Regions from separate parts of the Lactiplantibacillus sp. DA1 genome, predicted to be linked through region 1. Evidence: predicted binding sites of a transcription regulator. Region 1 holds the regulator's gene; each other region holds the start of a gene.
The links. Region 1 encodes Rex, which represses fermentation and respiration genes when NADH is low (regulators of the CRP and FNR family bind a similar motif). Its sites were predicted from a motif close to TTGTGAANTANTTCACAA; they were not measured.
Positions count from the first base shown of each region.

Region 2: the regulator Rex is predicted to act here: its motif matches at 3,360-3,377, upstream of pflB (formate C-acetyltransferase).
Region 3: the regulator Rex is predicted to act here: its motif matches at 2,361-2,378, upstream of RXV91_RS00395 (class II fumarate hydratase).

Region 1 is NZ_JAWHTQ010000001.1:440,853-445,790, reverse strand. It holds gene rimI (ribosomal protein S18-alanine N-acetyltransferase) at 1-144, shown strand, start outside; gene tsaD (tRNA (adenosine(37)-N6)-threonylcarbamoyltransferase complex transferase subunit TsaD) at 149-1,195, shown strand; gene RXV91_RS02080 (ABC-F family ATP-binding cassette domain-containing protein) at 1,272-3,254, opposite strand; gene RXV91_RS02075 (redox-sensing transcriptional repressor Rex) at 3,422-4,099, shown strand; gene RXV91_RS02070 (type II CAAX endopeptidase family protein) at 4,235-4,879, opposite strand.
Region 2 is NZ_JAWHTQ010000005.1:474-5,411, reverse strand. It holds gene pflA (pyruvate formate-lyase-activating protein) at 1-803, opposite strand, end outside; gene pflB (formate C-acetyltransferase) at 840-3,098, opposite strand; gene RXV91_RS08640 (serine hydrolase domain-containing protein) at 3,520-4,509, shown strand; gene RXV91_RS08635 (VanZ family protein) at 4,692-4,938, opposite strand, start outside.
Region 3 is NZ_JAWHTQ010000001.1:88,129-93,066, reverse strand. It holds gene citF (citrate lyase subunit alpha) at 1-1,110, shown strand, start outside; gene RXV91_RS00395 (class II fumarate hydratase) at 2,422-3,804, shown strand; gene RXV91_RS00390 (flavocytochrome c) at 4,004-4,938, shown strand, end outside.

The DNA of each region.
Region 1 (4,938 bases):
ACAGTCTTTCTAGAAGTTCGTGCTAGTAATTTAGCGGCCCAGCAGTTGTATCGGCGGTGTGGTTTTAAACGAATTGCGATACGGCATGCTTATTATCATGATCCCGAGGAAGATGCGTGGATCATGCGAAAAATTATCAATTAAAAGGATGGGAACTGTGGAAAAACAAAACTTGATTTTAGCGTTTGAATCTAGTTGTGATGAGACGAGTGTGGCCGTGATTAAAAATGGTCACGAAATTTTATCAAACGTGATTGCAACTCAAATTAATAGTCACAAACGGTTTGGCGGTGTTGTTCCAGAAGTTGCCAGTCGTCATCATATCGAACAGATTACGATTTGTATTGAAGCTGCTTTACAAGAGGCCCAAGTCACGTATGAAGACCTGGATGCCGTTGCGGTCACGTATGGTCCAGGGTTAGTGGGAGCGTTATTAGTTGGTGTTAACGCGGCTAAAGTCGTGGCCTATGCGCACCAACTGCCGTTGATTCCGGTTAACCACATGGCGGGACATATTTATGCTGCCCGGTTTGTTAAACCGTTTGAATTTCCGCTAATGGCATTATTAGTTTCTGGCGGTCATACTGAGCTAGTTTATATGCAAGCGGACGGGCAATTTGAAATTATTGGCGAGACGCGCGATGATGCGGCTGGTGAAGCTTATGACAAAATCGGTCGGGTCTTGGGTGTGCCCTATCCAGCCGGTAAGGTCATTGATGAAATGGCGCACCAAGGACATGATACGTTTAACTTTCCACGAGCCATGATCGATGAAGATAATTATGACTTTAGTTTTAGTGGTCTGAAGAGTGCTTTTATCAATACGGTCCACCATGCAGATCAAATCGGTGAAACGCTTGATAAGAATGATTTGGCAGCAAGTTTTCAAGCTAGCGTGGTCGACGTGCTGATGAGCAAGACATTACGCGTTTTAAAGCAGTATCCGGTCAAACAACTTGTTTTAGCCGGTGGGGTCGCTGCTAATCATGGATTACGTGAACGATTACAGCAAGATTTGCCGACTGCTTTTCCCGACACCGAGTTATTACTTGCACCTTTGAAGTTATGTGGTGATAACGGTGCGATGATCGGTGCTGCCGGTTACGTCCAATATCAACACCACCAATTTGGGGATGCAACACTTAATGCTGATCCGGGATTGGCGTTTGATTGGATGCCCGGGATGTTAAAATAATGATCAAAAAAATGGCCGCACGATAACCTATAAGGTTAAAGTGCGACCATTTTTTTGATTTGTTCGTCAATATATATTAATTGAGTTCCTCGAGGGCCTCAGCTTGTTCAGTCCATTCGATTTCAACTTGTTCTTGTTGGGTCGTGATGGCGTCAAGTTCTTTCTGTAGATCTTGCAACTGACCAACATCAGCTGAAACTTCTGGCTGGGCCATTTTTGTCTGAATCTGAGTCGTCTGCGCATCAAGCGTTGTCATCTGTTCTTCTAAAGCAGCGACAGTGCGTTCAAGTTTACGTTTTTCTCGTTGCTGCTGCTTGCTAGCCTGATAATTTTGCTGGCCCGTCGAACGGGGAGTGACAGTTGCTGCGCTAGTTGGGTCAGTCGTCCCAGCGCTGGCGGCTTCTTCAGCAGCTTGACTGGCAGCCGCCGCTGCAATTTCAGCCTGTTCCTGTTTTTTGTCAATGTAATAGTCGTAGTCACCCAAGAAAAGTTCAGTTCCTTCTGGTGAGACTTCTACGACACTGGTTGCAACTTGGTTAATAAAATAACGGTCATGTGAAACGAAGAGTAGGGTACCATCAAAATCGTTGAGGGCTACTTCTAATACTTCACGACTGTCAATATCTAAATGGTTTGTCGGTTCATCAAGAATCAAGAAGTTGTCGTTTTGCATGGCGAGTTTAGTCAGTAGTAACCGGGCCCGCTCGCCACCAGATAGTGCGTGGACGGGTTTATCAACGTCTTCTCCAGTAAAGAGAAAGCTTCCTAGAATGGTTCGGATATCTTTTTCCGGCGTGGTTGGATGTTCATCCCATAATTCACCCAATACTGTCTTCTTGTCATTAAGGTTGCGTTGTTCTTGGTCATAATAACCAGTGACGACGCCAGTGCCAAACACGGCCTTACCCTTAATGAATGGAATTTGGCCCAAGATACTCTTGAGGAAGGTTGATTTACCAATCCCGTTTGGGCCGACGATGGCAATTGCTTCATGTTTTTTAACACTGAGATTATCTGGTTCTGAAAGGATTCGACCGCCGTAACCCACGGCAGCGTCTTTGATGGTCAAAACGATATTTCCACTTTGCTTGGCGGCATGAAAGCCAAAGTGGGCCGTTTTCTCGTCATTATCAGGACGATCTAGTCGTTCCATCTTAGCTAATTGCTTGCGCCGGGCCTGGGCACGTTTTGTCGTAGAAGCTCGAACAATATTACGGTTAACAAAGTCTTCAAGTTTACTAATCTCGGCTTGTTGTTTTTCATAGTGTTTCCACTGAGCTTGAATGCGTGCCGCTTTTTCTTGAACAAACTGATCGTAATTGCCAGTATAATGGACCATTTCATGGTGCGACAGATCATAAACTTCATTAACGACTCGGTCTAGGAAGTAACGGTCATGGCTGACAATAAGCAATGCGCCTGCATATGACTGTAAATAACTTTCTAGCCAAGTTAAAGTTTCAACATCCAAGTGGTTAGTTGGTTCGTCAAGAATAAGTAAGTCGCGTTTTTCAAGTAGTAACTTGGCGAGTGCGAGCTGCGTCTTTTGACCACCTGATAGTTCAGTGACCGATTTATCATAGACATCAGCGTCAAATTGAAATCCGTGTAAAACCCCCCGGATTTCAGCTTGGTACCCGTAACCGTTTTTCTGTTGAAATTCCGTTTGAATTTGGTCATAGGTTTTTAAAGTTTGTTGGTAGGCCTGTTCATTGTTCATAATAGCCGGATCACTGAGTTGATTTTCGAGTTGATGCATTCGATTTTCAATTGCATGTAGTTCGGCGAAGACACTACTCATCTCTTCCCAGATTGTATTATGACTGTCTAGGCCTTGATCTTGGGCCAAGTAACCAATTGTCAGTCCCTTGCGCATCGAAATCTGGCCTTCGTCAGGCACCGTTTCACCAGCAATCATTTTAAGTAAGGTTGATTTGCCGGCGCCATTGCGACCAACGAGGGCCACCCGGGCGTGCTCTTGAATGTCCATTTGTACGTTATCGAACAAGACATCGGCACCAAAACGCCGCATTACCTGCTGTACTTGTAGTAAAATCACGCTTTATTAAGCTCCTTTCACATTTGATTCGTGACATAATTGTAGCATATTGCAACGGTTTGCCCAATTATTTGGAATAATAAGTAATTATTATTTCACAAAGTTGTAGGTTATGCTAGAATAGTGTCAGCAAATTCACAAACTTTTATATAGGAGGACGCGTCCGAATGGCAGAAACAAAAATTCCACGGGCAACGGCAAAACGGTTACCAATTTATTACCGCTACTTGAATATCTTACTAGATGCAGATAAGAAGCGGGTATCATCAACCGAGTTGTCCGAGGCGGTTAAAGTAGATTCAGCAACGATTCGGCGAGACTTTTCGTATTTTGGGGCGCTCGGTAAACGAGGGTATGGATACGATGTTGAAACGTTGCTTGCATTTTTTAAAAAAATTTTGAACCAAGATACCTTAACGAACGTTGCCTTGATTGGGGTCGGGAATTTAGGTCACGCTTTATTAAACTTCAATTTTCACAAAAATAGTAATGTTCGAATTTCAGCGGCCTTTGATGTGAACGAGGCGATTGCCAATACGGTTCAAAGTGGGGTGCCAGTGTACCCAATGACTGAGTTGAAGAAGCAATTGATCGAACAACAGATTGAAATTGCAATTTTAACAGTTCCAACGACGGTTGTTCAGGAAATTACGGATGATTTGGTTGATGCTAACGTGAAGGGAATTATGAACTTCACGCCGTTACGAATTTCGGTTCCAGAAACAGTCCGGGTTCAAAACGTTGACTTGACTAATGAATTGCAAACGTTGATCTACTTTATTGAGCATTACGGTCAGCAATTGGGTGAATCTGGTCATGACGATCAGAATGAGGCTCAAGACTAAGGTATTGCCTTAGTTCTAGAAATTGATAGTGAAAGGTGCCCTGGGAATCAGTCCTAGGGCACCTTTTTGTGTCAATTTTTTATGTGAAACAAGTGTTTAGTGACGGCTACAGTTATTGAGACATACTAGGCTTGATTAATGCAACAATCCAAGCAATGTTGGTAATACGACCGATGCATTCATTAGGATGTGGGCAGTCATAGAAGTTTGAATGCGACCGGTATGCTGGTATAGCCAACAGAATAAGAGGCCGACAAACGCATACAGAATGAAGTGACCGTCCGCATGTGCGAAGCTAAATAACACACTCGCAATTAAGGCAGCTCCAATCTTACCAGTGACCGCGCTCAGATTACCGAAGATAACTTTGCGAAAGACGATTTCTTCCATGATTGGAGCGCCGATAATGATGGCTAGGAAAAAGGCTGGGTATTGCTGGCCAACTGTCAGGAGTGTGGTGGTATTGGTTGAAGCAGTTGACTGGCCTAACAAGGCAGTGATTTTTAGAATAATCAATTGGCCGACGATGACGAGCCCGAGTCCGATCAATCCCCAAAGAATGGTTTTGATCCAATTACTAGGATGCTTTTCAATCACATTTTTAGTTTTCATTCGGCTAGTTAACCAAATGAGCAGGACGGCACCGACCAAGTAATCAACGGTTTGAATAACGAATACTTGAGAACCAAGTTGATGAAAAGCGGTAACTAGAACGCTTGGTAGGGCATAAATAATAAAGTAAATAATGAGAATAAAGATTGATTGGCGGCGATTGACCATCAACTCACGTCCTTTTAAAAGTTTAATTTAAGTTGCATAGCGATAACTGTAAATTTCAT
Region 2 (4,938 bases), on a different contig from region 1:
ATCCATGTCTTATAACCATTGTAATCCGCCGTGTGTAACAACTTTTCAGCGTTAGCGACGCGATCTTGGGTAGGAGACTCGATACCTTCAAGACGATATTTGATCTTCATTTCATGATACTTTTTGACGCCCAGTGTGTGGTAGGGAAGCACTTCAACTTTTTGAACGACGTCGTTTGGAATCTTGGCAATATAGTCACCGAGTTTCTTCAAATCTTCATCGTAATCCGTTCGTTGGGGAACCAGTACGTGGCGAATCCACATATCATCGTGATGTTGGGCCATATACTGAATCATATCCAAAATGTTTTCGTTGCCGTACTGGGTCAATTGCTTGTGTTTGGCAGAATCGATATGTTTAATGTCGACCAATGAAATATCAGTGACCTTCATTAAACGCTCAAATTTGTCAAAGAAAGGTTGTTCTCGGGTAAAAGGCTGTCCAGAAGTATCCAGACAAGTACTGATATTCATCGCCTTGGCTTTTTCAAATAAGTCTAAGATGAAGTCGATTTGTACCAGTGATTCACCACCACTGACTGTGATGCCACCCGTCTTGCCCCAGAAAGCCCGGTATTTAGACGCGTCTTCGAGAATCTCGTCGGCCGTCATTTGATCGCCAACGTTGAGTTTCCAAGTATCAGGGTTGTGACAGTATTGGCAACGCATGTGGCATCCTTGAAGGAACGCCACGTAACGGATACCTGGTCCGTCAACGGAGCCAAACGTTTCGATGGAGTGAACGTAGCCTATCAAAGGCTCCTTTGCCGCCGCTTGCGTTGTTGAAACTTGTTTGTTTTCCATGAGCCTTTCGCCTTCTTAACTATTAAAGATTAAATGTTACATTGATTCGAAGAATGTCCGTGAAATAACGTCATCTTGTTGTTCCTTAGTTAAATCTGCGAAGTAGACACAGTAGCCAGAAACCCGAACCGTTAATGTTGGGTATTCTTCTGGGTGCTTTTGGGCATCAATTAAGGTGTCTTTATTGAAGACGTTGATGTTCAGATGCATCCCATCGTTCTTCATGTAGCCGTCTAACATATTTACTAACGTATCTTTCCGTGATTCGAGGTCATGGCCTAACGTGTTAGGTGTAACGCCGAACGTATTGGAAATCCCGTCAGTTGCATAACGGTAAGGTAATTTGGCAGTTGAAAGAAGTGAAGCTAACGCACCGCTCTTTTCAGCACCGTATGCTGGGTTAGCACCTGGTGAGAATGGTTCGCCTTTTTGACGGCCATTTGGTGTGGTACCCGTATTCTTACCATAAACAACGTTTGAGGTAATCGTCAAGACAGAAGTTGAAAGTTTGGCATTCCGATAGAGGTGATGCGTATTCATCTTACTGTATAGTTCCTTGACTAACCATTTAGCAATGTCATCAGCACGGTCATCATTATTCCCGTAGCGAGGGAAGTCGTTGTCAGCCTTGAAGTCAACGGCGATTCCATCTTCATTACGAATAACTTTAACGTGACCATACTTGATTGCTGAAATCGAATCAGCAGCATGTGATAAACCAGAAATCCCAGTTGCGAAGGTCCGGTCAAGGTCAGTATTCTTCAAAGCTAATTGGGCAGCTTCGTAGTAATACTTGTCATGCATGTAGTGAATGGCATTGAGGGAGTTAACGTAAGTGTCAGCTAACCAATCCATTTGTTTGTCTAATTTCTTCATGAATTCGTCGTAATCGATGTATTCTGAAGTGATTGGTTCGTAAGCAGGTCCAACTTGGTCACCGGCAATTTCATCACGACCACCATTGATGGCGTAAAGAATAGCTTTGGCTAAGTTTGCCCGAGCACCGAAGTATTGGATGCCGTCAGCAATTGGTTGTGCTGAAACACAGCAAGCAATCCCATAGTAGTCGGTACCCCATTGTACCCGCATCAAATCATCGTTTTCGTATTGAATGGTTGAACTGTCAATGGAGACTTGTGTTGCATAACGCTTGAAGTCTTCTGGTAAGCGGTCTGACCATAGAATTGTGATGTTTGGTTCTGGTGCGGCGCCCATGTTATCCAAGGTCTTTAAGATCCGGAAGGCTGTCTTAGTAACGTGATGTTGCCCATCAATGCCTAAGCCACACATTGATAAGGTTGCCCAGATTGGGTCACCGGAGAAGAGTGAATTGTATTCTTCAGTACGGATGAAGCGAACCATCCGTAATTTCATAACGAATTGGTCAATTAATTCTTGGGCTTGGTCTTCATCGATAACGCCATTTTCTAGGTCGCGTTGAATGAAGATATCCATTGTTGTATCAATCCGACCAACGGACATTGCGGCCCCGTTTTGAGTCTTGATGGCAGCTAAGTAAGCGAAGTAAATCCATTGAATGGCTTCTTGTGCGTTAGTTGCAGGCTTGCTAATATCGTAACCATAACTAGCGGCCATTTTCTTCATGTCGGCTAAAGCCCGGTATTGATCTTGAACTTCTTCACGGAGACGGATAACATCATCGGTTAATTCACCATCACCAATGTGAGCAAAGTCATTAGCCTTGTCTTCCATCAAACGATCGATCCCATAAACAGCAACCCGTGGTAAGTCTGGAACAAGGCGGCCACGAGCATAAGCGTCTGGTAGACCAGTGATGATCTTGTAGTGACGTGCTTTCCGCATGTCGGGGGTGTAAACATCGAAGACACCTTGGTTGTGAGTCTTGCGATATTCTGTGAAGATTTTATCGTTTTCTTTATCAGGAGTGTAGCCGTAAGATTCTAAGGCGTCATCAGCCATCCGGATACCACCATATGGCATAAAGGCTCGCTTCAAAGGCTTGTCGGTTTGGAGACCAACAATCTTTTCGAGATCTTTTTGAATATAGCCAGGGCCATGAGAAGTAATCGTTGCAACAACTTTAGTATCAGCGTCCAACACACCGCCAGCTTCACGTTCTTGCTTCTTTAACGCTAAGACCTTATCATTTAAAGTTTTAGTAGCAGCGGTTGGGCCAGCTAAGAAGCTTTCGTCGCCATTGTATTGGGTGTAGTTATTTTGAATGAAATCACGAATGTTGATTTCTTCCTGCCAGTGCCCTCCCTTGAAGCCTTTCCAAGCTGCGGGTTTTGTTGTCTTTTCTGATGTAATCATTTTCTCGCCTCCATAATTTGAATCCAATCAAATGATTGATAAAATTCTATATTTGAATCATAACATTTTTTTACGGATTTGTAACCGCTTCCAGATGATTTATTTCACATTTAGGTCAATTTTATATAATCTATGAAAGTATTTTGAAATCTAAAGGTTGATATAACAGTGTTTATTGCGATAGTTAGGCATTGACAATTCACTTAATTATATTTAAAAAATAGCCCAAACTCATGCTTGCTTTGATATATAAGTGGAATATTGTCCATAATATAACAAGTGTTCAACTAGTTAGTTAATAAAAAGTAAAATAGTGTGCAGTGGATTTACAAAACGTTTGCCGTTGATTTTATGAGGAAGTTCGTTATCATAAAGAAAGCAACTAGATGAAAAGTAATGTATGTCACGAAAGGTGGGCGTAATGCAGATGCTCGAAAAAATTGAACAATATATTGACAGTTGTATTGAAGCTGGTGATATTTACGGGGCGTCGTTTAGCTTGATCACCCCTAAAGGTATTAGTCAATATTATCATGGCAAACAGGGCCGTGATGAATTTGCTATCGGTTTGGATCCAGCCATGATCTATGATTTGGCATCGGTAACTAAGGTTGTAGGAACAACGACAAGGATCTTCCAGTTACTATCGGATCACACGGTTCATTTAACAGACTCGGTGGCTCGATTTTTACCCGGGTTTACGCATCCTGAAATAACGATTAAGAACTTGTTACTTCATAATAGTGGCTTACCGGCAGATATTGATAATCTGGATAAGATGCAGCGCGAGGATTTAATTACAGCAGTCTATGATGCACCACTAGTTAATGTTCCAGGCACAACGTACGTCTATTCAGATTTAGGTTTCATTTTGCTGGGCTGGATTATTAGAGCAGTTGACGGGTCATTAGCACGAAGTATTCAGGATCATGTCTGCTATCCATTGGCTATGACCAATACGGGTTATAATTTAAATCGGCCTAAGGTTCGTTTTGTGCCAACGGAGTTTGATCCGCTAAGAGGACAAATTCAAGGACAGGTTCATGATTATAAAGCGTTCTTGCTAAATGGTGAGAGTGGCCATGCGGGCTTGTTTTCGACATTGACAGATTTATCGGTGTTTGTTGAAATGATGTTGAATTTTGGCGAGTATCAAGGAAAACGGGTACTTGATGAAAACGTCTTTGACTGGTTAGGGGAATATGACGAAAACGGTCGAACACTAGGTTGGGAACGACGTGCAGGACGTCATCAGTATTTTCACACCGGTTTTACAGGACCAGCCATCGCTTTCGATTTGGATCGACAGGTGGGACTAGTTGTTTTAACAAACCGAGTCTACCCAACGAGTGATAATCAAGTTTGGAATCGGGATCGTAAACAAGTTTTTGATTTGTTTTTTGAATCTTAAAGATGATCAAGCTAGTAGATGTTGATCTTGAAATTAAATAAAGCGTCGCAACCGTCATTCACGGTTGCGACGCTTTATTTAATTGCGAGGTAATAATAGACAGTTTGCCAGGTTACCTGCAAGGCGTAATCGATGGGAAAACGTGGAAGGGTGGCACCATATTTTTTACTTCCATATATAGGCTACTTTTGTAACCACCGTAGTCCGGGAACGTGACGCATAATTTTATAACTGGCTGCGCCAAGAAGGACGCCAGCCCAGTTAGTAATAACATCGTCGATATCGACCCAACGCTTGATATTAACCAACCAGTCCAGAATGAATTGACCTAGTTCGAGTGTCAGGCCGGTGAGTAAACCTAACCAAATAAATCGACGCCAAGGTAAGTCGGGAAAGTTCCACGCCAACAAGCCGCCTAACGGAACGGTA
Region 3 (4,938 bases), 350 kb from region 1:
ATTTTCCGTTCTCACGGTAATCGGGCCCGGGCCATTGAACATGGTGATATTAAAATCGATGTAGCCTTTTTAGGGGTACCGAATGCTGACCGACTAGGAAATGCGAATGGGATGGCCGGTAAAGCGGTCTTTGGCTCGCTGGGTTACGCACTGATGGATGCGCAATACGCCAACCAGGTCGTGTTATTGACTGATAACATTGTGGCTTATCCAAATACGCCGGCCTCAATCAAACAAACGCAAGTTGATTACGTTGTGCAGGTTGACCAAGTTGGTGATCCAGATAAGATTGGGTCAGGTGCAACTCGTTTTACCAAGGACCCGAAGGAATTAAAAATCGCCCAAACTGTTAATGATGTGATTGTGAACTCACCGTACTTTAAAAATGGGTTCTCATTCCAGACTGGTTCTGGTGGTGCTGCGTTGGCCGTGACGCGTTACTTACGGCAAGCCATGCTTGATAATCAAATCAAAGCGTCATTTGCCCTTGGTGGAATTACAAAGCCAACCACTGATCTACTGGAAGAAGGCTTAGTCGACAAAGTCATGGATGTTCAAGACTTCGACAAAGGGGCGGCAGCTTCGATGCATGCTAACCCTAACCAACAAGAAATTGACGCATCATGGTACGCTGACCCTGATAACAAGGGGGCGATGGTTGACCAATTAGATGTTGCCATTCTGAGTGCCTTGGAAATTGATACGCACTTCAACGTTAACGTCATGTCCGGTTCGGATGGCGTGATCCGGGGCGCCATTGGTGGTCACCAAGACGCGGCTACGGCCAAACTAACCATTATTTCCGCACCGCTTGTTCGGGGCCGGTTAGCAACGATTGTTCCTGACGTAACGACGGTCGTCACTCCCGGTGATTCAATTGACGTTGTAGTGACGGAATACGGGATTGCCATTAATCCACGGCGCGAGGACTTGGTCAAAGCACTAAGCCATGTGCCAGGCGTCCCTGTCTACACGATTGAAGAATTACAACAGTTGGCTGAAAAGAAAGTTGGCCAACCACAACCACTTGAATTTACTGATCGGACTGTCGCCTTGATCGAATACCGCGATGGAACGATTATTGATACAATCAAAGCAGTTAAGGACTAAAAGATATTGATTACAAAAATGACCTTGCTTGGCAAATTTTGTTGGCTAGGTCATTTTTATTTGGACAATTCGGTAAGTGAAACGCAAGGTAGTAACAAAATAGAACAATCATACAATATGAGATAGCTTATTAATTAGTGTGAATCATGATAAAAACGTGCCGATTGATTTGGATGCTGTTCGTCAGCGTGTGTGCGTCCTATTCCGACCTCCGGGGCTGGGTGACAATTGCTGGAACGTAAGCCGACGTCGATTTGAGCTAACGCACAACCCGCGTCATCTCAAATACGAGTCTTATTCTAAGCCGGAAGCAACCCACTTCCAGCTAAGAATAATTTGGCTACTGAGCATTGTCACCCAGCCCCTCCGGTCCGGTAAGCCGCTCGTATGGCTGATGAACGGCCACTTAACTTGGTACAATTGGTTGTTGGTTATTTTGAAACTGGAGCTTCAATTAAGCGTTAAGTTGACGTCGATCATTTTAGCCATTCCAATACTAAGCATCATGATTTAGACACAGTTGAGCTGGCATAATCGCATTTCTTGTCTCACAGACAAATAACAAGATTATCGGTTGAGAAGAATAACGATCAATCCATCAAAAATTGGGTACATCCATAACTGTCATTCGAACACTGTCCCGGCTGGAAGGCGTTTCTGACAATGCTAAGTGGTGAAATTCCACTTAGCAAGCGTTCTTTGCTTGGTTAGTGGAAGGCCAGTATTTGAGACGTGGGCTTCGGCTCAAATCTGTGCCCACCACGTTCCAGCAATTGGCAGAAATGCCTGGAAGTCGGCGTAGGGCGCGCAAATCAAGCAGGTTTACACTAGTTTGAACTTTTCCCAGCGGACTTAATCTGGTTGGTTTTGACTTTAATCAATCGGCACGTTTTTATCATGATTAATGACAGCTTAATTAGTTTGGTGAATCAAGTAGGTTGATTAAGAAACACGTGTTCAGTTATACGCTAAAAAATATCAGGGCATTGGGGTGAATGAAGGATGGATAAACAGCCAAATTTTAACTTGTTTGTCGATAAATAGTGGTCGTAATCAGCTGTAATTGAATAGAATTTATAACTAAGAATAAATCATACCATGTGAAAAAATAAACATTTTTATTCAAAGGCTGTAATTTCCTTTTTGAGAGCTCCTAAAAGCTGATATATCAACCTCATAATTAATAATTATAACTAAAATACAGTTTGACTATACCGGTATTTGGACGGTAAAATTAGTTTATAAACTAAATGTTATTTTTTTCACACACTTAGTAAGCGCTTACTAACACATTAATTGGAGGTTATCAACATGACAGAATATCGAGTTGAATCAGATACTTTAGGCGAAGTTAAAATTCCTGCAACCGCATTATGGGGAGCCCAGACGGAACGAAGTCGCCATAATTTCCCAACTGGTACCAAGATGCCGTTAGAAATGATTCGAGCACTACTTCAAATCAAGCGGGCCGCCGCGATTGCAAATAAGGAAGTTGAAGCAATGACTGCCGAAAAAGCTGATTTAATCGTGACTGCCATTGATAAACTATTAGCGCTAGATGACGAAGCGTTGCGTAAGGACTTTCCACTGGTAGTTTATCAAACTGGTTCTGGAACGCAAACAAATATGAATGTTAACGAAGTGGTGGCACACATGGCTGGCAAGCTCAATCCCGACATTGAAATCTTACCAAACGATGATGTGAACCATGGTCAAAGTTCTAATGATATTTTCCCAACCGCAATGAATATTACGGCCGCGGTTGCTGTGGACAAGCTGATTGCTGCCGCGGAACACTTGTTGGCAGAACTGAAAATCAAACAAAAGAAGTACTGGCGGGTTGTTAAGATTGGTCGGACCCATCTTCAAGATGCCACGCCATTAACCTTTGGCCAAGAAGTGAGTGGCTGGGCGAGTGCTATTGAACATGACATTGCTTACTTGAAGCAATTGAACCCAACCTTAGGCGAACTCGCAATGGGGGGGACCGCTGTTGGGACCGGTCTAAACGCTGCACCACATTTTGCTGAAAATATTGCCGATGCCATGAGTAAACTATATGGCATTGAATTTACAGCCGATTCCAACAAGTTCTATGGCTTGGCACATCACTCTGGTTTGAACGTGGTCCACGGGGCCATCAAGACGTTGGCTGCTGATTTAATGAAGATTGCCAATGACGTTCGCTTCTTAGCAAGTGGTCCCCGGGCGGGATATGATGAATTGAACATTCCGGCTAACGAACCCGGCTCATCAATTATGCCTGGGAAAGTTAACCCAACTCAAGCTGAAGCCATCACGATGGCCGCTGTACGGGTCATGGGAAATGACGTGGTCGTCGATTTAGCTTCTAGTCAAGGTAACTTTGAAATGAACGTCTACAAGACGGTCTTGATTGATGCCTTCTTGGAATCCGCTGAATTATTAGCCGGAACGATTACTGGTTTCGCTGACCGGATGATTGCTGGCTTGACTGTTAACCAAGATCGGATGGCAGAATTAGTGGACAGTTCTTTAATGACCGTTACGGCATTATCACCACACATCGGTTACCATGATAGTGCTGTCATTACTCAAGCTGCTGAAAAAGCTGGAACGACTTTACGTGAAGCAGCGATCAAGTCGGGTAAAGTAACGGCGGAACAATTCGATGAATGGATGGTTCCGATTGATATGACGAACATTGATGATTAAGGTAAAATGAGCAAAGGTCAAGCGTCGGTTAGCTGACGTATCTTAACGTGGCACGGGCCGTTATTCCTAGATTTGGAATGATGGCCCGTGTCGAGTTAACCGTAATAATCTGCTTGTTAACTGTTGGACTAATAAAATTGGACTCGATTGCTAGGCCCATTTGCTGGTCTGGACGAATTGAAGGGAGTAGTGGTATTCAATGGCTGATAAATTTACATTTACACCAACCGCATTAGCGGATTTAAAACCAAACTATGACGTGATTATTATTGGATCAGGTGGTGCTGGCCTAACAGCTGCCATTCAAGCACATGAATTGGGATTGAAACCCGTTATTCTAGAAAAAATGCCTAAGATTGGTGGGAACACCACCCGAGCTTCATCAGGAATGAATGCGGCTGAAACTAACGTGCAACTTCATCACCACATTGTCGATAGTTTTGGTGATTTCTACGGCGAAACCCTCAAGGGTGGGGGCGGCATGAATAACCAAGACCTATTGAAGTTCTTCACAGAGCACAGTGCGTTAGCAATTGACTGGTTAGCGGACCACGGTATTAAGCTAGACGATTTGACAATTACGGGTGGCATGAGCGTGATGCGGACCCATCGTCCAAGCTCAATGGCACCAATTGGTGGTTTCTTAGTCACCGAATTATTAAAACAGGTGGCGGCCGCCCAATTGCCATTGTTAACGGACATTAAGGTCGATGACCTGATTGTCAATGCTGACAAAATCAGTGGTGTGAAGGCAACAACTGCTGATGGTGCTGTCACGATTACAGCTGGCGCTGTGTTGCTAGCAACTGGGGGCTTTGGTGCGAACAAGGCATTACTCGGTAAGTATCGTGATGATCTCAAAAACTATCAGACGACTAATCAACCAGGTGCGACTGGCGACGGCATCTTGTTAGCGGAAGCCGTTGGTGCGAAAGTTGTTGATATGGACCAAGTCCAAGTTCATCCAACGGTTCAACAAGATACCGACCATGCTTACTTGATTGGCGAGGCTGTCCGGGGTGAGGGCGCCATTTTAGTCAACCAACAGGGCGCACGTTTTGTCAATGAGTTGGATACTCGTAAAAATGTGACGGCTGCCATTGATCAATTAGGCGGCACCGGGGCCTACCTGAT